DNA from 4 places in the Pantoea sp. YU22 genome. Region 1 is predicted to be linked to each of the others. Evidence: predicted binding sites of a transcription regulator. Region 1 holds the regulator's gene; each other region holds the start of a gene.
The links. The regulator PurR, encoded in region 1, represses purine synthesis genes. The targets are predictions, from matches to a motif close to CANGCAAACGTTTGCNTG.
Positions count from the first base shown of each region.

Region 2: the regulator PurR is predicted to act here: its motif matches at 2,533-2,550, upstream of epd (erythrose-4-phosphate dehydrogenase).
Region 3: the regulator PurR is predicted to act here: its motif matches at 2,370-2,387, upstream of pyrC (dihydroorotase).
Region 4: the regulator PurR is predicted to act here: its motif matches at 3,107-3,124, upstream of purT (formate-dependent phosphoribosylglycinamide formyltransferase).

Region 1 covers NZ_RYDU01000001.1:630,222-635,954, forward strand. Annotated here, with positions in the region: gene punC (purine nucleoside transporter PunC) at 1-441, opposite strand, end outside; gene punR (DNA-binding transcriptional activator PunR) at 564-1,469, shown strand; gene purR (HTH-type transcriptional repressor PurR) at 1,466-2,491, opposite strand; gene EKL29_RS03055 (YnhF family membrane protein) at 2,777-2,866, shown strand; gene EKL29_RS03060 (C40 family peptidase) at 2,916-3,719, opposite strand; gene EKL29_RS03065 (Grx4 family monothiol glutaredoxin) at 4,082-4,417, shown strand; gene rnt (ribonuclease T) at 4,453-5,127, opposite strand; gene gloA (lactoylglutathione lyase) at 5,239-5,646, opposite strand.
Region 2 covers NZ_RYDU01000010.1:54,593-60,325, forward strand. Annotated here, with positions in the region: gene tkt (transketolase) at 1-1,495, shown strand, start outside; gene EKL29_RS14715 (polymer-forming cytoskeletal protein) at 1,538-2,257, opposite strand; gene epd (erythrose-4-phosphate dehydrogenase) at 2,596-3,615, shown strand; gene pgk (phosphoglycerate kinase) at 3,667-4,830, shown strand; gene fbaA (class II fructose-bisphosphate aldolase) at 4,935-5,733, shown strand, end outside.
Region 3 covers NZ_RYDU01000001.1:359,448-365,180, forward strand. Annotated here, with positions in the region: gene bssS (biofilm formation regulator BssS) at 49-306, opposite strand; gene EKL29_RS01715 (hypothetical protein) at 527-796, opposite strand; gene dinI (DNA damage-inducible protein I) at 942-1,187, opposite strand; gene pyrC (dihydroorotase) at 1,257-2,303, opposite strand; gene EKL29_RS01730 (lipoprotein) at 2,605-3,168, opposite strand; gene grxB (glutaredoxin 2) at 3,277-3,924, opposite strand; gene rimJ (ribosomal protein S5-alanine N-acetyltransferase) at 4,166-4,756, shown strand; gene EKL29_RS01745 (YceH family protein) at 4,770-5,399, shown strand; gene EKL29_RS01750 (Gfo/Idh/MocA family protein) at 5,401-5,733, shown strand, end outside.
Region 4 covers NZ_RYDU01000015.1:36,795-42,527, forward strand. Annotated here, with positions in the region: gene zwf (glucose-6-phosphate dehydrogenase) at 1-1,040, shown strand, start outside; gene EKL29_RS17820 (bifunctional 4-hydroxy-2-oxoglutarate aldolase/2-dehydro-3-deoxy-phosphogluconate aldolase) at 1,217-1,855, shown strand; gene purT (formate-dependent phosphoribosylglycinamide formyltransferase) at 1,892-3,070, opposite strand; gene EKL29_RS17830 (tellurite resistance TerB family protein) at 3,222-3,875, shown strand; gene EKL29_RS17835 (prolyl oligopeptidase family serine peptidase) at 3,989-5,733, shown strand, end outside.

The DNA.
Region 1 (5,733 bases):
CGGCGCAAGCGCAGGCGAAAGCGCAACCAGCGGCATAATGGTGGCGAATACCTTGTTGGCGCGGGCGCTGGGATAGCGATCTACTACCAGCGCCTGCCAGCTCACCGCTGCCGCGCACACGCCGATCGCCTGCAAAAAGCGCAGCGCCAGCATAAGCGCCACGTTTTCTACCCACAGCATACCGGCGCAGCCGAGCGCGAAAAGTGCCAGTCCCATCAGCAGGACAGGTTTGCGGCCGATGCGATCGGAAAGCGGTCCCCAGAAAAGCTGACCCACGGCGAAGCCCGCCAGAAAGAGACTCATACTGGCGCTGATGACGCCGGGCGACGTGGCGAAGCTAATCTGCATCGCGCCGAAAGCGGGAAGGTACATATCGGTCGCCAGAAAACCCAGCATGCTGAGCAGGGCGAGATAGGGCATAAATCCTTTTGATGACAGCATGGTTTTACTCATTCTCATATTCGTCAGGCAGGTTGAACGCGGCAAAGTGTAAAAGGGTGCGCCCGTCACTGTGAAACGTTAATATTTGCAGAATGCTGTGAAATATTTTGAAGGGAATAATTATGTGGTCTGAATATGCGCTTGAGGTGGTGGACGCCGTCGCGCGTACCGGCAGCTTCAGCGCCGCCGCTAAGGAACTGCATCGCGTGCCTTCTGCCGTCAGCTATACGGTGCGTCAGCTGGAAAGCTGGCTGGCGGTACCGCTCTTCGAGCGGCAGCACCGCGACGTGGCGCTGACCGCCGCGGGAGAACATTTCGTACGGGAAGGACGCGAAGTTATCAAAAAAATGCTCGCCACCCGCAGGCAGTGCCAGCAGCTGGCGAATGGCTGGCGCGGCCAGCTGAGCATAGCGGTTGATCGCATCGTGAAGCTGTCGCGCAGCCGCCAGCTGGTCACGGACTTCTATCGCCATTTCCCCGATATGGAGCTGCACATCAGCTATGAAGTTTTTAACGGCGTCTGGGATGCGCTGGCCGACGGGCGCGTAGACGTGGCGATCGGCGCGACCCAGGCGATTCCGGTCGGTGGACGCTTCTCTTTTCGCGATATGGGCGCGCTAAACTGGCGCTGCGTTGTGGCGCGCCAGCATCCGCTTACGCAACAGCCGCGACTCGACGACGACGCGCTGCGCGCCTGGCCGTCGCTGGTGCTGGAAGATACCTCGCGTGCGCTGCCGCGCCGCATGACCTGGACGCTCGATAATCAACGGCGTCTGGTGGTGCCGGACTGGCAGGCGGGGCTGGCGTGCGTACTGGATGGATTATGCGTGGCGATGATGCCGGGCCATCTGGCGCGTCCGTTGCTGGACAGAGGGGATCTGGCGGAGCTGACGCTGCCTGCGCCGTTCCCGGAAAGCCCCTGCTGCGTGAGCTGGTCGGAAGCGCACGCATCGCCGGCACTGAGCTGGCTGCTCAGCTATCTCGGCGATGCGCAAACGCTCAATCAGGAGTGGTTAAGCGAGGATTAACGGCGGTAGTCGCGGAAGGGACCGTCACCGACCGAGCGACGTTCAATCAGCGTCGGGTGCACTTCAATGGTCTGCGACTCTTCGCGTTTGCTGGTGATGCGATCCAGCAGCATCTCCAGCGCCTTCTCGCCCAGCTGGGCTTTAGGCTGATGGACGGTAGTCAGGGCTGGCGTGAAGTAGCGCGCGTTGCGCACATTATCATAGCCGATCACTGAAATATCCTGCGGCACGCGCAGGCCCATCTCGTCGGCGGCGCAGATCGCCCCCATCGCCATAATATCGCCGCCGCAGAAGATCGCCGTTGGGCGCTGCTTCTGCTGCAGGATCTGTTGCATCGCCTGATAGCCCGATTCTGGCTCAAAATCGCCCTGCACAATCCACTCGGAACGCACCGCGATGCCTGCTTCCTGAAGCGCTTTTAAAAAGCCTGCATGACGGCCGCCGCCGGTGTTGCGCTCCAGCTGACCCGGTATGGCGCCGATGTCGCGATGGCCGCGTTCAATCAGGTAGCGCCCCGCCAGATAGCCGCCCTGGAAGGCGTTATCGAGCACGGTATCGGTAAAGTCTGCGCGCGATTCGCCCCAGTCCATCACGACCATCGGGATATTGCGATTCTCTTCCAGCATCTTCAGCAGATCGTCCGGGTACTCGGAACACATTACCAGCAGTCCATCGACGCGCTTCTGCGCCATCATCGACAGGTAAGCGCGCTGCTTCTGCAGATCGTTGTGGGCGTTGCCGAGAATCAGGGTATAGCCGCGCTCAAAGCAGTGGTGCTCCACCGCTTCGATAATTTCCGCAAAATAGGGCGCCTCGCTGGAAGTGGCAAGCAACCCCAGCGTCTTGGTGTGATTTACCTTCAGGCTTCGCGCCACGGCGCTGGGCGAGTAGTGCAGCTCCTGAATCGCCTGCCAGACGGCGTTGCGCGTCTCTTCCGCAACGAAGCGCGTTTTATTGATAACGTGAGAAACGGTGGTGGTGGAGACACCCGCGCGCTTCGCGACATCTTTGATTGTTGCCATTAAAAAGAGACTCCAGAACTCATCAATAACTCGCTGATAAGCATAATGTTAAACGTTTGCGTCCGCTAAGAGACTTTTCTGTTAATTCGCTACAGTTTTTGTCGGTGAAATATTCACTGGGCGGGACAAAACAGAGGCTGTTGCGTGCGAACGGAACCGGTGTTGCGTCAGTTGCGCAACAAAGCCGGAGATTCTAACAAGGCTTGCAGGATAAAACGAGATTTTTACCGGCAACTATGGGAAAATCCCTTAAGACCCTGTTAATTGTGTGGATAAGGAAAAGTGATGAGCACTGATTTGAAAATGGCACTGATGACGACCTGTGCCGCGCTGCTGATGATCGTAGCGTTTAGCTTTACCGCCGTGATGCACTGATACGCAGCGATAAAAAAACCGGGGAGGCCCCCGGTTTTTCTTTTCTGTCTTAGCGTATGGTTTTCGGCGTCATCATTCGGCGCGCGCCGATGTAGTGACGCTGCCAGTAATCTTCCGACAGACCGCTGATCTGGATATCTTTTCCGGTGCGCGGCGACTGAATAAATTTGCCGTTGCCGAGATAAACGCCAACGTGATCGGCCGTACCGCGACCGTTAATACGGAAAAACACCAGGTCGCCTTTCTCCAGCGATTCGCGCTTCACCGGCGCGGCGTCGCGCAGGTGGTACATTTCATTGGCGGTGCGCGGAATTCTGAATTTCACTAAATCCTTATAGGCGTACCAGACCAGGCCGCTGCAGTCGAAACCGGTATGCGGAGAGGTGCCGCCCCACTGATAGGGTTTGCCCAGCTGTCCCATCAGCTTGGTCATCGCGGTTTCGCGCGCTTTCTGGTAACGCAGGCGATGAGACTTGCTCATTTTGATGGTGGTGCCGTCATCGGCGTCCAGCAGCTGCAGCTTAGCGGTTTTGGCCGTACCCAGCTCGCGCTGATGGCCATAACGTTTACGGGAAGATTTAAGGGATTTTTTCTGTTCGCCAGCGGAATGAGAAAGTGAAGCCGTTTCGATTTTCTTCTGTTTTTTCAGTTTAATTTTTTGCGTAGCAGAAGAAGGGCGCGATTTTTTCGAGCTGCTTTTAACCGGCCGCCGTTTGCGTCGCTCATCTTCGCGCGCGCTTTTTTTCTCCGCCTTGTGCAGGCTGGCGTTAACCGGCGTTTGCGGCGAAGCTGAAGCGATGTTCAGAAACAGCTGCGCGAAAGCTAATATGAAAAGCGTAATCAGTAATCGCATAGTCCGGTTACAGGGTTAGCGGTTACGACGACAGGCCGTAACGAGGTTAGAAAAATCTGATCGAGGATCAGCGCCGGGGCCATTCTAAGCCAGGTTTTTTTCAAAAGTTAAGCCATTTTTCTATTAAACTGTTACAGGGTTGCAACTGACTCATAAATGAGCGATTTCAGAAGCTTATAGCAGCAAACTTATTACCAGTTATGAACAGCTTAAGTTTTGATTATCGTCAGAAAAAGTCAGAGCTTTACTTAAAAACTTAACAAACATGGCGGTTTCGCCTGGTAAGCGAGAAATTGTCGTTTTCAGTAACGGGGCGAAGTCGCTACAATAAACAAACACGAAGTAGGGAATTAAGGAAGGCAATTATGAGTACTGTAGAAAAAATTCAGCGCCAGATCGCAGAAAACCCGGTCCTGCTGTATATGAAAGGCTCGCCGAAACTGCCGAGCTGCGGTTTCTCTGCGCAGGCGGTGCAGGCGCTCTCTGCCTGCGGTGAGCGTTTTGCTTACGTGGATATTCTGCAGAACCCTGATATTCGCGCCGAGCTGCCGAAATATGCCAACTGGCCGACCTTCCCGCAGCTGTGGGTTGACGGCGAGCTTGTTGGCGGCTGCGACATTATCGTAGAAATGTTCCAGCGCGGCGAACTGCAGTCGCTGATCAAAGAGACGGCAGAAAAGCATAAAGAAGCGGAATAAACAAAAAGGCCGACGCGAGTCGGCCTTTTTTATGACTATTCCTCCGACGCAGGTTCACCCTCGTCGTCCGCCGCGGCCAGCGGCAAAGGCCAGCCTCCCAGCCGTTTCCAGCGGTTCACCAGCTCGCAGAACAGCGTCGCCGTCTGTTCGGTATCGTAAAGCGCCGAGTGCGCCTGCGTGCTGTCAAAATCCATGCCTGCCGCTTTACAGGCTTTCGCCAGCACCGTCTGCCCCAGCACCAGCCCACTCAGCGCCGCGGTATCAAAGGTGGCGAACGGATGGAAAGGGTTGCGCTTCAGGCCTGCGCGTCCGGCGGCAGCCATCATAAAATTCAAGTCAAAGGTCGCGTTGTGCGCCACCATAATGGCGCGATTGCAGTGATGATCCTTGATCCCTTTGCGCACCATCTTGAAGATGGCGTGCAGCGCCTCATATTCGCTGACCGCGCCGCGCAGCGGATTGCTGGGATCGATGCCGGTAAAGGCCAGCGCTTCCGGATGAAGCAGCGCGCCTTCGAAAGGTTCGACGTGAAAATGCAGCGTCTGGTCGCGGTGCAGCCAGCCCTCTTCATCCATTTTCAGCGTGGTGGCGGCGATCTCCAGCAGCGCATCGGTCTGCGCGTTAAAGCCTGCGGTCTCGACATCGATCACCACAGGATAGAAACCTCGGAAACGTTGATTCAGCGCGTTCAGGGAGTTCGTTTCAGACATCAGCATCTCATAGCAGAAATTAGGCAGCGCGCATTATGGCAAAAAAAAGGTGAGGGTGCAGCAGAAGGGAAGGCTTCAGCCTGCCGCAAACAACAGACTGAAGCGGCAAACTTAGTTGCCCAGGCCGTTACCGGCATCTTTGTTTTCGATCAGCTCGATTTTATAGCCGTCTGGATCTTCAACGAAAGCGATAATAGTAGAGCCGCCTTTAACCGGGCCAGCTTCGCGCGTTACGTTGCCGCCCGCGTTGCGAATACGGTCGCAGGTCGCCGCCACGTCGTCCACGCCCAGCGCGATATGACCGTAGGCGTTGCCGAGATCGTAGCTGTCCACGCCCCAGTTGTAGGTCAGTTCGATAACTGCGCCTTCGCTCTCTTCGGTGTAGCCCACGAATGCCAGCGTATATTTGTATTCCGTGTTTTCGCTCTGACGCAGCACGCGCATGCCGAGAACGCGGGTGTAAAAGTCGATGGAGCGTTGCAGATCGCCAACGCGTAACATGGTGTGGAGTAAACGCATAACTTCCTCTTTTATTAAATTGTCATCTTCTGATGACGCAAACGCTAAGTATAGCGATGAAAATAGCAAAAAACGGTCGCTGGCGTA
Region 2 (5,733 bases), on a different contig from region 1:
CTGCTCCCTGGCCGGCACCCTGAAGCTGGGCAAGCTGGTGGCGTTCTATGACGACAACGGCATCTCTATCGACGGCCATACCGACGGCTGGTTCACCGATGACACCGCGAAGCGTTTCGAAGCCTACGGCTGGCACGTGGTGCGCGGCGTGGACGGCCACGACGCGGACGCAATCGCCCGGGCGATTGACGAGGCGAAAGCGGTCAGCGACAAGCCTTCGCTACTGATGTGCAAAACCGTTATCGGCTTCGGCTCGCCGAACAAGGCGGGCACGCACGACTCACACGGCGCACCGCTGGGCGACGACGAGGTGGCGCTGACCCGCAAGCAGCTGGGCTGGACGCACGCTCCGTTCGTTATCCCGTCAGAGATCTACGCCGAGTGGGACGCGAAAGAGGCGGGCCAGGCGAAAGAGGCGAAGTGGAACGAGAAGTTCGCCGCCTACGCGCAGGCGTACCCGGAGCTGGCCGCCGAGTTCAGGCGTCGCGTCAGCAACGAGCTGCCGGCCAGCTGGCACGAAGAGTCGCAGAAGTTCATTGAGCAGCTGCAGGCCAACCCGGCGAAAATCGCCAGCCGCAAGGCCTCGCAGAACGCCATCGAGGCGTTCGGTAAGCTGCTGCCGGAATATCTGGGCGGCTCTGCCGACCTGGCGCCGAGCAACCTGACCATGTGGTCCGGCTCTAAGCCGATCAACGTCGACCCGGCGGGCAACTATATCCATTACGGGGTGCGCGAGTTCGGCATGACCGCCATCGCCAATGGCCTGGCGCTGCACGGCGGCTTCCTGCCTTACACCGCCACCTTCCTGATGTTCGTGGAGTATGCGCGCAATGCGGCGCGTATGGCGGCGCTGATGAAGATCCGCCAGATTATGGTCTACACCCACGACTCTATCGGCCTGGGCGAAGACGGCCCGACCCACCAGCCGGTGGAGCAGCTGGCCAGCCTGCGCACCACGCCAAACATGAGCACCTGGCGTCCGTGCGATCAGGTCGAGTCGGCGGTGGCGTGGAAATACGCCATCGAGCGTAAAGACGGCCCGACCGCGCTGATCTTCTCCCGCCAGAATCTGGCGCAGCAGGCGCGCAGCGCAGAGCAGCTGGCGAACATCGCGCGCGGCGGCTACATCCTGAAAGAGAGCGACGGCCAGCCGGAGCTGATCCTGATTGCGACCGGCTCAGAGGTTGAGCTGGCGGTAGCGGCGTATGACAGGCTGAGCAGTGAAGGGATCAAGGTGCGCGTGGTCTCCATGCCGTCAACCGACACCTTTGACAAGCAGGACGCCGCGTGGCGCGAAGCGGTGCTGCCGAAAGCGATCGGCGCGCGCGTTGCGATTGAAGCGGGCATTGCGGACTACTGGCAGAAGTACACCGGCCTGCACGGCGCGGTGGTGGGGATGACCTCCTTCGGCGAGTCCGCTCCGGCGGAGCAGCTGTTCGAAGAGTTCGGCTTCACCGTGGACAACGTGGTGGCGCAGGCGAAAGCGGTACTGTAAGAAGTAAGGGTTCGCCTGCTTATGCTGGCGAACCCTGCCGGACTACTGCTGTACCAGCGTCGCCTTATGCAGTTGAAACTCCTGAGCGGAGGATACGGATGCTTCGCTCAGGCCGCTCTCCCTTTTATCCTGCTGCCAGGGATTAGAGGTGCCATAGAAACGCCCCTCCTGATGGACGGCCAGCGATTCGCATTCGATGGTGCCATCCATAAAACCTTCTGCATTGATGGCGATTTCACGGCTGCGGCACAATCCTTTTAGCTCGCCGCTGATTTCGGTACGCTGCGCATAGATCTCTCCGTCGACTCGCCCTTTTTTCTGCACAAAAACCGTTTTTTCCGCAATAATCTTGCCGGTGATATTGCCGTTAATGTGCACGTCTCCCTGAGCATTAACCTCGCCCGTAATCGTGCAGGTTTCCGGGATAGTCGTGGTGTTGACCGGTGCAGCCGGCGCAGCCTTGACCACAGTGGCGGCAGACACGCTCTCTTCGAAATCATCCTCAGGCGGTGTCACTACCGCCGCGCTGACCGTTTCGGCGTAGCTGGCGTTGAAGTTATTTTCTTTGCGTTTAAACATAATTATTCCTTTGTTGAATCTTAATCTCCTGAAAGCCGCCCGGGCGATAAGCGTTACCACTACTGCCAGCAGCAGCCCGCGATACTGACGCATCAGCGTCAGCGTAACGCTCCAGCTCAATACGTAGATCACCAGAGCGCAAGACCAGATAAACCAGAGATACCAAAGCAGGTTGTAGTTCATAGGTTGTCTGTCGTAATGACGCGCCTGTTGCCGCTATTGGGTTGAGTGGCGCTAAGCCGGGCTATTTTACTAAAGCAGGCCGCGTCTGGCGGTCGTTTTATATCCATAATGCAGGGGCGAGTGTGATCCTCGTCAGATTTTTAAAGTCTGATTTGATCTGACGCATTCCAATTATTACTGCTTCTCTTTATTGTAGCTGAACCGTTTCAGTAAGCGCTGTGACGGCGTTTTGTCGAGCGGCATAACGCTGCAAAAGCGCAAGAATTTCCTGTACAAACGAGAACGTCTGGCTCAGGCTAACGTTCCGATTTGACACTGATTTTAATTGCAGGGGTGGTATGACGGTTCGCATTGCCATAAATGGATTTGGTCGCATCGGACGCAATGTGCTGCGCGCCCTCTATGAGACCGGCCGCCGGGCAGAAATTACGGTTGTGGCGATCAATGAACTGGCGGAAGCGGCCGGTATGGCGCATCTGCTGAAATATGACACCAGCCATGGCCGCTTCGCCTTTGACGTGCGCCAGGAACGCGATCTGCTGTGGGTCGGCGAGGATACGATCCGCATCCTGCATCATGCCGATATCGCTTCGCTGCCGTGGCGCGAGCTTAATGTCGATGTAGTGCTGGATTGCACCGGCGTCTACGGCAGCCGGGCAGATGGCGAGGCGCATCTGCAGGCGGGCGCGAAGAAGGTGCTCTTTTCCCATCCGGGCGGCCACGATCTTGACGCGACCGTCGTGTTCGGCGTGAACGAACAGGCGCTTAAACAAACCGATCGCATCGTCTCTAACGCCTCCTGCACGACTAACTGCATTATTCCGGTGATTAAACTGCTGGATGACGCCTTCGGCATTGAGTCGGGCACGGTGACCACTATCCACTCGGCGATGCACGATCAACAGGTGATTGACGCCTATCACAGCGATCTGCGCCGCACGCGCGCCGCCAGTCAGTCGATCATTCCGGTCGATACTAAACTGGCCGCCGGGATCACCCGTATTTTTCCGAAATTCAACGACCGCTTTGAAGCGATCGCGGTACGTGTGCCGACCATCAACGTTACGGCCATCGATCTCAGCGTTTCCGTACGCGAGGCGGTAAGGGCCTGCGAGGTCAACGCGCTGCTGCAAAACGCGTCAGAGGGGGCATTTCGTGGTATAGTTGACTATACGGAATTACCGTTAGTCTCAGTAGATTTTAACCATGATCCGCACAGTGCCATTGTGGACGGCACGCAAACGCGGGTCAGCGGTCAGCGCCTGATCAAGACCCTGGTCTGGTGCGACAACGAATGGGGCTTTGCTAACCGAATGCTCGACACGACGTTAGCGATGGCCGCAAGCGGTTTCAGGTAAGGCGCGGTCTGCGTCTGACAAAACTTACGAGAATCAACGAGAGGGTTCACCATGTCTGTAATTAAGATGTCCGATTTGGATCTGGCTGGTAAGCGCGTTCTGATCCGCGCCGATCTCAACGTACCAGTAAAAGAAGGGAAAGTGACGTCAGACGCACGTATCCGTGCCTCTCTGCCTACCATCGAATCGGCGTTGAAACAGGGCGCAAAAGTGATGGTCACCTCTCACCTGGGTCGCCCGACCGAAGGTGAATATAACGAAGAATTCTCCCTCCTGCCCGTTGTTAACTATCTGAAAGAAAAACTGAACGGCACTAAAGTCACCCTGGCGAAAGATTACCTCGACGGCGTTGAAGTTGACGCGGGCGAGCTGGTCGTGCTGGAAAACGTGCGCTTTAACAAAGGCGAGAAGAAAGACGACGAAGCGCTGTCTAAAAAATATGCCGCGCTGTGCGACGTCTTCGTCATGGACGCCTTCGGCACCGCGCATCGCGCACAGGCCTCGACTCACGGCGTCGGCAAGTTTGCGCCGATCGCCTGCGCAGGCCCGCTGCTGTCAGCCGAGCTGGAAGCGCTGGGCAAAGTCATGAGCAACCCGGAGCGTCCGCTGGTGGCGGTGGTCGGCGGTTCAAAAGTCTCCACTAAATTCGACGTGCTGCAGTCGCTGGTGAAAATCGCTGACACCGTTATCGTCGGCGGCGGCATTGCCAACACCTTCGTCGCTATCGACAACAACGTCGGTAAATCGCTCTATGAGCCGGACTTCGTTGAAGCGGCGAAAGGCCTGCGCGACCAGTACGGCATTCCGGTTCCAACCGACTCACGCGTTGGCACGGAATTCTCTGAAACTGCCCCGGCAACCGTGAAAAAGGTTTCCGAAGTGGCGGATAACGAAGAGATTATGGACTTCGGCGACGAAACCGCACAGGCCATGGCGAAGCTGCTGAAAGAGGCGAAAACCATACTGTGGAACGGCCCGGTCGGCGTATTCGAGTTCCCGAACTTCCGTAAGGGCACCGAAATCGTTGCGAATGCCATCGCTGACAGCGACGCTTTCTCTGTGGCGGGCGGCGGCGATACCCTGGCGGCTATCGACCTGTTCGGCATCGAAAACAAAATCTCGTACATCTCTACCGGCGGCGGCGCGTTCCTGGAGTTCGTCGAAGGCAAAAAACTGCCTGCGGTCGCAATGCTGGAAGAGCGTGCTAAGCAGTAATCCTTTGGGGGCGACGCGCTGGCGCGTCGCCTGAAGACTTGCCCCGTTGGGCGTTTAAATCGCTGTCCCTTATGGGATAATCGGTCACGAAACAGGACACAATCATGTCTAAAATTTTTGATTTCGTTAAACCCGGCGTTGTCACTGGCGACGACGTTCAGAAGATCTTCCAGGTAGCGAAAGAGAACAAATTCGCGCTGCCAGCGGTAAACTGCGTCGGCACTGACTCTATCAACGCCGTACTGGAAGCCGCTGCGAAAGTGAAAGCGCCGGTTATCGTCCAGTTCTCTAACGGCGGCGCCGCGTTTATCGCCGGTAAAGGTTTCAAAACCGACAAGCCGCAGGGCGCGGCGATTTTCGGCGCCATCGCAGGCGCGCATCACGTTCACCTGATGGCTGAACAGTATGGCGTGCCGGTTATCCTGCACACTGACCACTGCGCGAAAAAACTGCTGCCGTGGATCGACGGTCTGCTGGACGCAGGCGAAGAGCACTTCAAGAAAACCGGCAAACCGCTGTTCTCTTCTCACATGATCGACCTCTCTGAAGAGTCCCTGGAAGAGAACATCGAGATTTGCAGCAAATACCTGGCGCGCATGGACAAAATGGGCATGACGCTGGAGATCGAGCTGGGCGTGACCGGTGGTGAAGAAGATGGCGTGGACAACAGCCACGTTGACGCTTCTGCGCTTTATAGCCAGCCGGAAGACGTTGATTACGCTTATACCGAGCTGAGCAAAATCAGCAAGCGCTTCACTATCGCTGCCTCTTTCGGCAACGTACACGGCGTTTACAAGCCGGGTAACGTGAAGCTGACCCCGACCATTCTGCGCGACTCGCAGAAATACGTTTGTGAAAAACATGGCCTGCCGCACAACGCGCTGGACTTCGTTTTCCACGGTG
Region 3 (5,733 bases), 270 kb from region 1:
CAGAAATGAAAAAGGCACCCCTGAGGGTGCCCGTTCATCTGGCGGAGACTAATGTTTGGACTGGTAACGTTCCATCTGCTCGGCCGATTCGATCTTGGCAATGCCAGCTTCGAGAATAGAAATAAATTGCCTTGCCACGTCTGTTGTCAGCCAGTAGGTCGGTCCGACGTCTGCTTCTTCTTCTTTTTGATCCTGCGATGAAAGCGAGTGTAAGCGGATCATCATAGCGTCGTAGCTGTCTACGGTACTGATATCCCAGCCCACCAGCGGGTGAGTCTGAATAACGTCTTTATTATTACTGTCCATTATAACCTCCTTATTACTCGTTAAACGAAGTGCATGATGAGGTTCAATGCGGCTTTTTTATCCAGTAGCGAGACAATTATAACAGAAAATAAGCTCTATCCGATTAAAAAGTGCGGCGAACAAAAAGTGAGCGAAATATTCGGCGTTAAAAAAGGCATTAAAAAAAATAAAATGCCTGACGCATCAGGCAGTTTTTTTGTACGGTGACGCGCGGAAAAAATCAGGCCAGGGGGTCAGCCGGCTGCGCGCTGTGTGGCTTTTGCAACGTCAGCGCCAGACGGGCGAAATGCTGTTGCAAATGTTCGTCATGGTTCTGGTTTTGCGCCTCAAGCGTCAGGTGATGTACCAGCAGCTGAGCGGCGCGCTCGTCGAGGCAGAGAGTAAGACTGGAGAAGGCACTTTCCAGCACCGTCAGGCGACGCTGCTGTTCAGCAATCAGCGCCAGCAGCTCACCGAAGGTCATGGCCTCTTCCGGGTTTTCGGTCATCATTTCGTCGCACCTCCTGTTAAGCATAACGAGCGCAAGAATAGGCGATTGATCGATCTGAGTCTAGATGCAGGAAAAAGTTCTGGCGAGAGGAGAGAGCGATAAAAAAGCCGGATGGCGACACCCGGCAAAAACTGCGCAGTGGCGGTTAATCGGTAATAAACCAGTCGTCAGCGCTTTCCCAGGTTTCCTGTAAAATATCGCTGATACGATCGCGCGTCTCTTTACCGCCGCCCAGCACACTAAGCTGGTTCGCAGTGGCATAGCGCACCTTGACGTGATTCTGGTCGTCGGGAAACTCTTCATCGATACGGCGGGAAAGTTCTGCCGTCAGCGCCTCCATGGCGCCGGACGGAAGCGGGGACGTTTTGGCAACGGTAATTTCAACACGCATAGCAGCCTCCGGATTAGATGCTGTATATATTTACAGTATATTCGGGCCGGAGGCAAGCGAAAGCGCAGATCAGATTTTTACGCGCCAGTTTAAGGTCTCGCCAGCCAGGAAAGGAACCAGCGCATGCTCGCCCATGCTGATGCTCTCTTCTACTTTCCAGGGTTCACGCACCAGGGTCAGCGATCCTTCATTCAGCGGCAGGCCGTAAAAACGCGGGCCGTTCTCCGAACAGAAGGCTTCCAGATGTTGCAGGGCGCCCAGCTCCTCAAAGACGGTGGCATACGCAGGCAGCGACACAGGGGCGTTAAAGACGCCCGCACAACCGCAGCTCGCCTCTTTCAGATGACGCAGATGCGGCGCCGTATCGGTGCCGAGGAAAAAGCGCGGATGACCGCTGGCGACCACGTTGCGCAGCGCTTCCTGATGGATGTTGCGCTTGAGGATCGGCAGGCAGTAGAGGTGCGGACGCACGCCGCCGACCAGCATATGGTTGCGGTTGAACATCAGATGCTGGGGCGTGATGGTCGCGCCAAGCTTGTCGTTGCCCGCCTCGACATACTGCGCCGCTTCCCGCGTCGTAATGTGCTCGAAGACGATTTTCAGTTCCGGATAGGCTTTGCGCAGCGGCTCCATGACCGTCTCAATAAAGCGCGCCTCGCGATCGAAAATATCGATATCGGCGTGGGTCACTTCGCCATGGATTAACAGCGGCATGCCAATCTTCTGCATACGCTCCAGCACGTTGCTAATGGCGGCAATATTCGTAACGCCGTGGCTGGAGTTGGTGGTGGCGTGCGCCGGATAGAGTTTCGCGGCGGTGAAAACGCCCGTGGTAAAACCCTGTTCAATCTCGTTGGGATCGAGCGAGTCGGTGAGATAGCAGGTCATCAGCGGGGTGAAGCGGTGCTCAGCCGGCAGTGCGGCCAGAATGCGTTCGCGGTAGGCGACAGCCGCGGCGACGCTGGTCACTGGCGGCACCAGATTAGGCATCACGATGGCACGTCCGTTAACCGCGCTGGTATAGGGCAGGACCGTATTTAGCATCGCGTCGTCGCGCAGATGAATATGCCAGTCGTCAGGGCGGCGGATAGTAAGTTGCTGAGGGTGTGCAGTCATCAGTGAAGCTCCGGCTAGTCAGGAAACGTAGAGGCGCGTTTTGGCCGGGTACAAAGCATAAGGCGTCGGGCAACCGTTTGCACTTCTTTTCTTACAGGAAAAACGGTCAGGTTCCGATGGCTGGATAGATAACGTGCAAAGGTGGGCGACATGGCCCGCTCGCAGAGCGGTAAAAGCGCCATCCATGGCGGCTCAGCCCGTGCGGTCACGTCGGTAACCGGGCCAGTGCGCGGCCGTCGCTTCTCCGGCGCGGACGCCGTGCTGACGCCCGGTCGGCGCGCGCTTCACTTGTACAGGCGACTTACTGGGTAAAAGGGATTACCAGCTGGCCAGGCTCAACCTTCAGCCCTTTAGCGAATTTCTTCGCCAGCGCCTCGCCTTTGCTGCGATCGACGCTCAGCACGTAGGCTGGCTTCTGATTGAAGTAGCTTTTCAGCGACTGGTTCAGGTAGGGCGTCAGGCTTTTCATAACCGCTGCCATTTTCTCCGGCTGCACCTGCGCGTCGACGATTTCCAGATCGCGCAGATAGACGGCGCCCTGCTGCGCATCAAATACCGGCTGCGCCTTCATTTTGAGCTGCATATCCGCGTCCTGCGGGCCAAACAGCGAGGTGACGCTGATTTTTGCCCTGCCGGTAAGCGTCACCTTGTCCGGCTCTTCGCGGCCGATCTGGCTGCTGAGATCGGTTAACAGAATATGGGCGTTCACCAGACCGGCTACGCCAATATCTTTTTCATAATTGTTGTGTTTTGCCAGCGCCTGGTTCACTTCCTGCTCGCTGATGGTGTACTGCGTAAGCTGATTGCAGCCGCTAACCAGCACGGCGAAAAACAGGGCGACCAGCCCAGGAAATGCCTTTTTCATATTGTCCTCATCCGGATTGATCTAATGCAGGGCATAGGGTGCCTGAATGCGGAAGAGGTGTCATTAAGAAGGCGATGAGAAACGCAGCGCGTCTCTCATCGAATCACGTCAGATGGCAATGGAGGAGAGCAGATTGACCTGCGTCTGTTTCGCCATATTATCGCGGTAGTCGGCGACGCGGCTGGGCCAGTCGATACCGGCCACCAGCGTCAGCGAGCGCAGCAGCGGAAAGAGGTGAATATCATCTTCCGACAGCTCGCCGTTGACCGCATTAGGTTTAACGATCAGTTTGTCGAGCTGACGCAGATCGTCGCTGATCTTTTTGATCAGGCCTGGCGCATGGCTCTTCAGCTCCGCAAAATCGCCCATCGCCGCCTCTTTCTTGTTGCGGAAATAGCTGCGCGCCTCTGGCGTGGCAAACTCGGCAAAAGCGGCTTCAGCGATGCGCGGCAGCAGCAGCTTGTTGATATAGCCGTTTACATGACGCAGCCAGTCGCTGATAGCTGGATTCATCTTGCCATTCAACAGCGGCTCTCGGTCGCTTTTATCGATAAAGCGCACAATATCCATGCTTTCCGGCATCGCGCTGCCGTCATCTTTTTGCAGGATGGGCGCGACCTTCTGACCCACCAGTTTTTTCGGCGTGGCTTCATCGTCGTTAAGCATCACGATCAGTTCTACCGGCAGGTTTTTCAGGCCGAAAATCATGCGTGCTTTGACGCAAAAGGGGCAGTGGTCGTAGATGTAGAGTTTCATCCCGGTCTCCTTTTGATATTCAGGGCAACGGACGCCACCCTGATTGAGGACGTGCCGAGAGTATGGAAGAGATTAGCGGCAAGGGCAAACCGACGCCGCAGGCGGGCCGGGATTTACAATATAAAATCAAGGCGTTTGGCGTCGGCTGTTAACGAATATTTTACCGCAGCAGGGGTGACGGTTATAGTGAAAGCAATGTGTTGGCACCGCTTTCTTTAAGCCTCAGATTTCAGGAGTCATGATGTTTGGCTATCGTTCTGCCGCGCCCAGGGTGCGATTAACCACCGACCGGCTGGTGGTTCGTCTGGTTCATGAGCGCGACGCCTGGCGGCTGGCGGATTACTACGCCGAAAACCGCGCCTTTTTAAAACCCTGGGAGCCGGTGCGCGACGAGAGCCACTGTTATCCTTCAGGCTGGCAGGCGCGGCTGGGCCTGATCGCCGACATGCATAAAAGCGGTTCCGCTTACTATTTCATTCTGATGGATCCTGAGGAAAGCGAAGTGCGCGGCGTCGCGAACTTCAGCAACGTGCTGCGCGGCTCGTTCCACGCCTGCTATCTCGGCTATTCGCTGGGGGAGAAATGGCAGGGGCAGGGACTAATGTTTGAGGCGCTACAGGTCGCCATTCGCTATATGCAACGTCAGCAGAATATTCATCGCATCATGGCGAACTATATGCCGCATAATCAGCGCAGCGGCGCGCTGCTGGCGCGCCTGGGCTTTGAGAAAGAAGGGTATGCGAAAGATTATCTGCTCATCGACGGTCGCTGGCAGGATCATGTGTTGACCGCGCTGACGCGTCAGGACTGGACGCCGGATCGGCGTGGCTAATAAGGAGATAAGAATGAAAATGGCACTTTCACCGCTGGCGTTGCGGATTCTTGGCTGCCTGCTGGAGAAGCAGGTCACTACGCCGGAACAGTATCCGCTGTCGCTGAATGCGGTAGTGACCGCCTGCAATCAGAAATCGAACCGCGAGCCGGTGATGAATCTCACGGAAAGCGAGGTGCAGGATGAACTGGACCGGATGGCGAAAAAACATCTGGTGACCGCTAACAGCGGCTTCGGTCAGCGCGTGGCGAAATATGAGCAGCGCTTCTGCAACTCCACCTTCGGCAACCTGCAGCTTAGCAGCGCCGAGATAGCGATCCTGACGCTGCTGTTCCTGCGCGGCGCGCAAACGCCGGGCGAGCTGCGCACGCGCAGCGGCAGGCTGCACGAATTCGCCGAGGTCGCGGAGGTTGAAAGCACGCTGGCCGGGTTAGCCGAACGAGAAATGGTGGCGCGGCTGCCGCGCGAGCCGGGCAGACGCGAGAGCCGCTATCTGCATCTGTTTGGCGATGAGAAAGCTCCCGCCGAAGCGGAAACGCCGCTGGAAGATAACAGCGATCTCAGCGCGCGCGTCGCGGTACTGGAGCAGTCGCTTTCTGCCTTACAGGCGCTGGTGCAGGCGCTGCTGCATAAAGGAGGGTGAGATGAGAGTGCGAATTGGCGTCGTCGGGCTGGGCGCGATTGCGCAGAAAGCCTGGCTGCCGGTACTGGCGCAGGCGGAGAGCTGGACGCTGGCTGGCGCGTTCTCGCCTGACCAGCAGAAGGCGCGGACGCTGTGCGACAACTACCGCATGGCCTGTTTCTCCTCGCTGAATACGCTGGCGGACGCCTGCGATGCGGTCTTTGTCCACAGCAGCACCGCTACCCACTATGAGATCGTCAACGCGCTGCTGCTGGCGGGAAAAGACGTGCTGGTGGATAAGCCGCTGGCTGACAATTATAGTCAGGCCGAGGCGCTGGTGGCGCTGGCGGAAAAG
Region 4 (5,733 bases), on a different contig from region 1:
AGAAGCCGCTCGGCACCTCGCTGGAAACCTCAAAAGAGATCAACGACGCGGTAGGCGAGTTCTTTGACGAGAGCCAGGTATTCCGTATCGACCACTATCTTGGCAAGGAAACGGTGCTGAACCTGCTGGCGCTGCGCTTCGCTAACTCTATCTTCGTCAATAACTGGGATAACCGCACGATCGACCACGTGCAGATCACCGTGGCCGAAGAGGTCGGTATTGAAGGACGCTGGGGCTACTTCGATCAGGCTGGCCAGATGCGCGATATGATTCAGAACCACCTGCTGCAGGTGCTCACCATGATCGCCATGGCACCGCCGTCCGATCTCAGCGCCGACGCGATTCGCGATGAGAAAGTTAAAGTGCTGCGCTCGCTGCGCCGTATCGATCAGACTAACGTGCGCGATAAAACGGTACGCGGCCAGTACACTGCTGGCTTCGTGCAGGGTAAAAAAGTGCCGGGCTATCTGGAAGAAGAGGGCGCCAATAAATCCAGCTCAACGGAAACCTTCGTCGCCATCCGCGTTGATATCGATAACTGGCGCTGGGCGGGCGTTCCGTTCTATCTGCGTACCGGCAAGCGTCTGCCGACCAAATGTTCTGAAGTGGTGGTCTACTTTAAAAACCCGGAGATGAACCTGTTCAAGGATTCCTACTCCGAGCTGCCGCAGAACAAGCTCACTATTCGTCTGCAGCCGGACGAGGGCGTCGATATCGAGATCCTGAACAAAGTGCCGGGTCTGGATCACAAACACAAACTGCAGACCACCAAGCTGGATCTGAGCTACTCCGAGACGTTCAATCAGTCGCATCTGGCGGACGCTTATGAACGCCTGCTGCTGGAGAGCATGCGCGGTATCCAGGCGCTGTTTGTGCGCCGCGACGAGGTAGAAGCGGCATGGACCTACGTCGACTCCATTATCGAGGCCTGGGCCGCCGACGGCGACTCCTCCAAGCCTTATCAGGCTGGTACCTGGGGGCCGGTGGCGTCTGTGGCGATGATCACGCGCGACGGCCGCTCGTGGAACGAGTTCGAATAATCCTGACATCAGCCCGCCGCGTGCGGGCTTTTTTGTACCTGTACGCAGGAAAGTGAACCGCAGTTTCAAAAATTATCCAGGGCGGATAGACGATGCGGAAGGCGATCCTGTATGGTAGTGACGCATTGATGGCGCGGCACACGGCAGGCGCCGGTATGGATAAGCAAGGGGAACCGATGAAGAACTGGAAGACGAGTGCTGAAAAGATCCTGACCACTGGACCTGTGGTGCCGGTGATCGTAGTGAACAAGCTGGAACATGCGGTGCCGATGGCGAAAGCGCTGGTGGCGGGCGGCGTTCGCGTGCTGGAAGTGACGCTGCGTACGCCGGTGGCGATGGATGCGCTGCGCCTGATGATTAAAGAGGTGCCGGAGGCGATCGTTGGCGCAGGAACCGTTATCAACACGCAGCAGCTGCAGGAAGTGACCGAAGCGGGTGCGCAGTTCGTTATCAGCCCTGGCGTCACTGAGTCGCTGCTTAAGGCCGCGGTAGAAGGTCCGGTGCCGCTTATTCCGGGTATCAGCACCGTTTCCGAACTGATGACCGGCATGGATTACGGCCTGCGCGAATTTAAATTCTTTCCGGCGGAAGCGAACGGCGGCGTTAAGGCGCTGCAGGCGATCGGCGGTCCCTTCCCGCAGGTGCGCTTCTGTCCGACCGGCGGCATTTCGCCCGCCAACTATCGCGACTATCTGGCGCTGAAAAGCGTGCTCTGTATTGGCGGCTCCTGGCTGGTGCCAAACGACGCGCTGGAGACGGGCGACTGGGATCGTATTACGCGTCTGGCCCGTGAAGCGGTGGAAGGCGCGAAATAATTACTGGCGGTGAGCAGGGCGCTCACCGCGTGATGATTAGCCTTCGACCTTGACCGCCGCCGCGCTGGCGATAGCGCGCGCGACGGCGTCATCAATATTTTCACCGCTCGCCAGAGCGACGCCAAGACGGCGCGAACCAGCGATTTCCGGCTTACCGAACAGGCGCAGCTGCAGTCCCGCGCCCAGTGCCGCTTCTACGTTAACGAACTTCAGGTTCTGGCTGTGCAGCTGCGGCAGGATCACCGCCGACGCCGACGGGCCGTACTGGCGAATGCCGCCGATCGGCAGACCGAGAAAAGCGCGTACGTGCAGGGCGAACTCGGAGAGATCCTGCGAAATCAGCGTGACCATGCCGGTATCGTGCGGGCGCGGCGACACTTCGCTAAAGATCACCTCGTCGCCGCAGACAAACAGCTCGACGCCAAACAGGCCGTAGCCGCCCAGCGCCTTCACCACTTCGCCGGCGATCGCCTGTGCGCGCTGCAGCGCCACGTCGCTCATCTGCTGGGGCTGCCAGGATTCGCGATAGTCGCCATCTTCCTGACGATGGCCGATGGGCGCGCAGAAGTGAAGGCCATCAACCGCGCTCACGGTAAGCAGCGTAATCTCGAAATCGAATTTGACGACCCCTTCGACAATCACACGGCCTGCACCTGCGCGTCCGCCTTGCTGCGCATATTTCCAGGCGTGGTCGAGCTGGCTGGCTTCGCGAATAAAGCTCTGGCCTTTGCCTGAGGAGCTCATCACCGGCTTGACGATACAGGGAAAGCCGATCTCCGCCGCCGCCGCTTCGAAACTGGCCTTGCTGTCGGCGAAACGATAGCTGGAGGTGGGCAGCCCCAGCTCTTCCGCCGCCAGACGACGGATGCCTTCACGGTTCATGGTCAGGCGCGCGGCGCGCGCGGTAGGCACCACACGCTGGCCCTGCTGCTCCAGCTCAATCAGCTTATCCGTCGCGATCGCTTCGATTTCCGGCACCACATAGTCGGGCTTTTCCTGCGCGATAAGCGCGGCCAGCGCCTCGCCGTCAAGCATGTTCACTACGTGGCTGCGGTGCGCCACATGCATTGCGGGCGCATCGGCATAGCGGTCTACGGCGATCACTTCCACACCCAGTCGCTGGCACTCCAGCGCAACTTCTTTACCCAGCTCACCCGAGCCTAACAGCATGACACGCGTCGCAGCGGGACGCAGCGCAGTTCCAAGAGTCGTCATAATTTCACCTGTGAGTCAAAACGCGCGCGCAGTATAAACGAAAACGTTTGCGTTCTCATCTTCTGGCGCTTTGCCTCTCTTTTCTCACCTTGACGTTTACTGACGCCCGGTGGTGCAGAGTAGAGTCCTTGTCGCTACGAAGGAGAGAATAATGAACAACCTGTTGCAACAGCTACAGTCGCTGCTGACGAAAAAGGATCACAGCGGCGGCGGCGGAAGATTAAACGAGATGCTGGCGCCCGGCGCACTGGGCGGGCTGGCAGGCTTGCTTATCGCCAGCAAAAAATCACGTAAGCTGTTAACCGAGTATGGCGGCAAAGCGCTGATTATCGGCGGCGGCGCAGCGGCAGGCGCGGTGCTGTGGAACAAATATAAACAGCGCGTGCGCGATACGCACCAGCATGAAGCCGGTTTCGGCGAGCTGCAGACCCCGGCGGATCAGCGCGCCGAACGTCTGGTCACGGCGCTGGTGTTCGCCGCCAAAAGCGACGGCCATATCGACGATCGCGAGCGTGCCGCCATAGAGCGCACAATTCATGAATCGGGCTACGGTCAGGCGGCGGAAGCGCTGATCCAGCAGGCCATTAACCGACCGCTCGATCCCGCCTGGCTGGCGGCCGACGTTAAAAATGAGGATGAAGCGCTGGAACTCTATTTCCTCAGCTGTGTCGCTATCGATATCGATCACTTTATGGAGCGCAGCTACCTCACCGCACTGGGCGACGCGTTGAAGATTCCGCAGGACGTGCGTGACGGCATTGAAAAGGATTTGCAGACGAAAAAAGCGCAGATCGCAGCGGAATAAGCCACCTGCGGCCGCCTTGCGCGGCCGCAATAACAACGCGTTACGCACAAAAATTTGGCTTCCCCGCCACCTGATGCCACCCTTAAAGAGTATTAATAACAGGGAGACGGAGCATGCAGGCCCCCATCGCAAAAAAAATTCCTCATGAAATGACGCTCCATGGCGATACGCGCGTGGACGATTATTACTGGCTGCGCGACGACAAGCGCGATAATGAAGAGGTGCTGGACTATTTGCGTGCCGAAAATAACTACGGCAAGCAGATTATGGCGACCCAGCAGCCGTTACAGAACCGCATTTTAAAAGAGATTGTCGATCGCCTGCCGCCGCAGGACCATTCGGTTCCCTATGTGCACAACGGCTATCGCTATCAGAGTCGCTATGAGAGCGGCAACGAGTATGCCGCGTATTACCGCCAACCCGCCGAGAGCGCCGAGACCGATGAGTGGACGCTGCTGCTGGACGCTAACCAGCGCGCCTCGCACAGCGAGTTCTACACCATGGGCTCGCTCAATATCAGTCCTGACAATAAGGTGATGGCGCTGGCGGAAGACTTTCTCTCCCGGCGGCAATACGGCATCCGTTTTCGCTGCCTTGAGAAAGGGAGCTGGTATCCCGAAGTATTAAACAACGCCTCGTCCAGCTTCGCCTGGGCGAATGATTCGCGCACGCTCTACTACGTGCGCAAACATGAGCAAACGCTGCTGCCTTATCAGGTCTGGCGACATGAACTTGGCACGCCGCAAAGTGACGACCAGCTGGTTTATGAAGAAAAGGATGATACCTATCATCTCAGCGTGCATAAAACCACGTCTGAACATTTCATTCTGATCGCGCTGTTCAGCACCAACACCAGCGAGATCCAGCTGATCGACGCCGGTTTCCCGGACGCCACGCCGCAGATATTTTTGCCGCGCCGTAAAGATCATGAGTACAGTCTGGATCACTATCAGCATCAGTTTTATATCCGATCGAACCGGGACGGCGAGAATTTCGGGCTTTACCGTACGCGCTGGCTGGATGAGTCGCGCTGGGAAACCCTGATCAAGCCGCGCGATCATGTCGTGATGGAAGACTTCCAGCTGTTCCGCGACTGGCTGGTGGTAGAGGAGCGCCAGCGCGGCCTCACCAGCCTGCGTCAGGTTCACTGGGAAACCGGGGAAGTGACCGGCATCGCCTTTGACGATCCCACCTATGTCACCTGGCTGGCGTTCAATCCTTCGCCGGAAACCAGCAAGCTGCGCTATGGCTACGGCTCGATGACCACGCCGACCACGCTGTTTGAGCTGGATATGGACACCGGCGAACGGCGTATCCTCAAGCAGAGCACGATTGGTAATTTCGACCCGGACAACTACAAAAGCGAGCATCACTGGATTACGGCGCGCGACGGCACCGAAGTGCCGGTGTCGCTGGTCTATCACCGCAGGCACTACCAGCCCGGCAAAAACCCGATGCTGGTCTATGGCTACGGCGCCTATGGCAGCAATATGGAGGCGGACTTCAGCGTCAGCCGCCTTAGCCTGCTCGATCGCGGTTTCGTCTACGCGCTGGTCAACGTGCGCGGCGGCGGCGAGCTGGGACAGCGCTGGTATGACGGCGGCCGCCTGTTCAACAAGATGAACAGCTTTACCGACTTTATCGACGTCACGCAGGCGCTGGTGAAAAAGGGCTTTGGTCAGCCTGAGCAGCTCTATGCTATGGGCGGCAGCGCGGGCGGCCTGCTGATGGGTGCCGTAATCAATATGGCGCCGGAACTCTTTCACGGCGTGGTGGCGCAGGTGCCCTTTGTCGATGTGGTCACGACGATGCTGGATGAGTCGATCCCGCTTACCACGGGTGAATATGATGAGTGGGG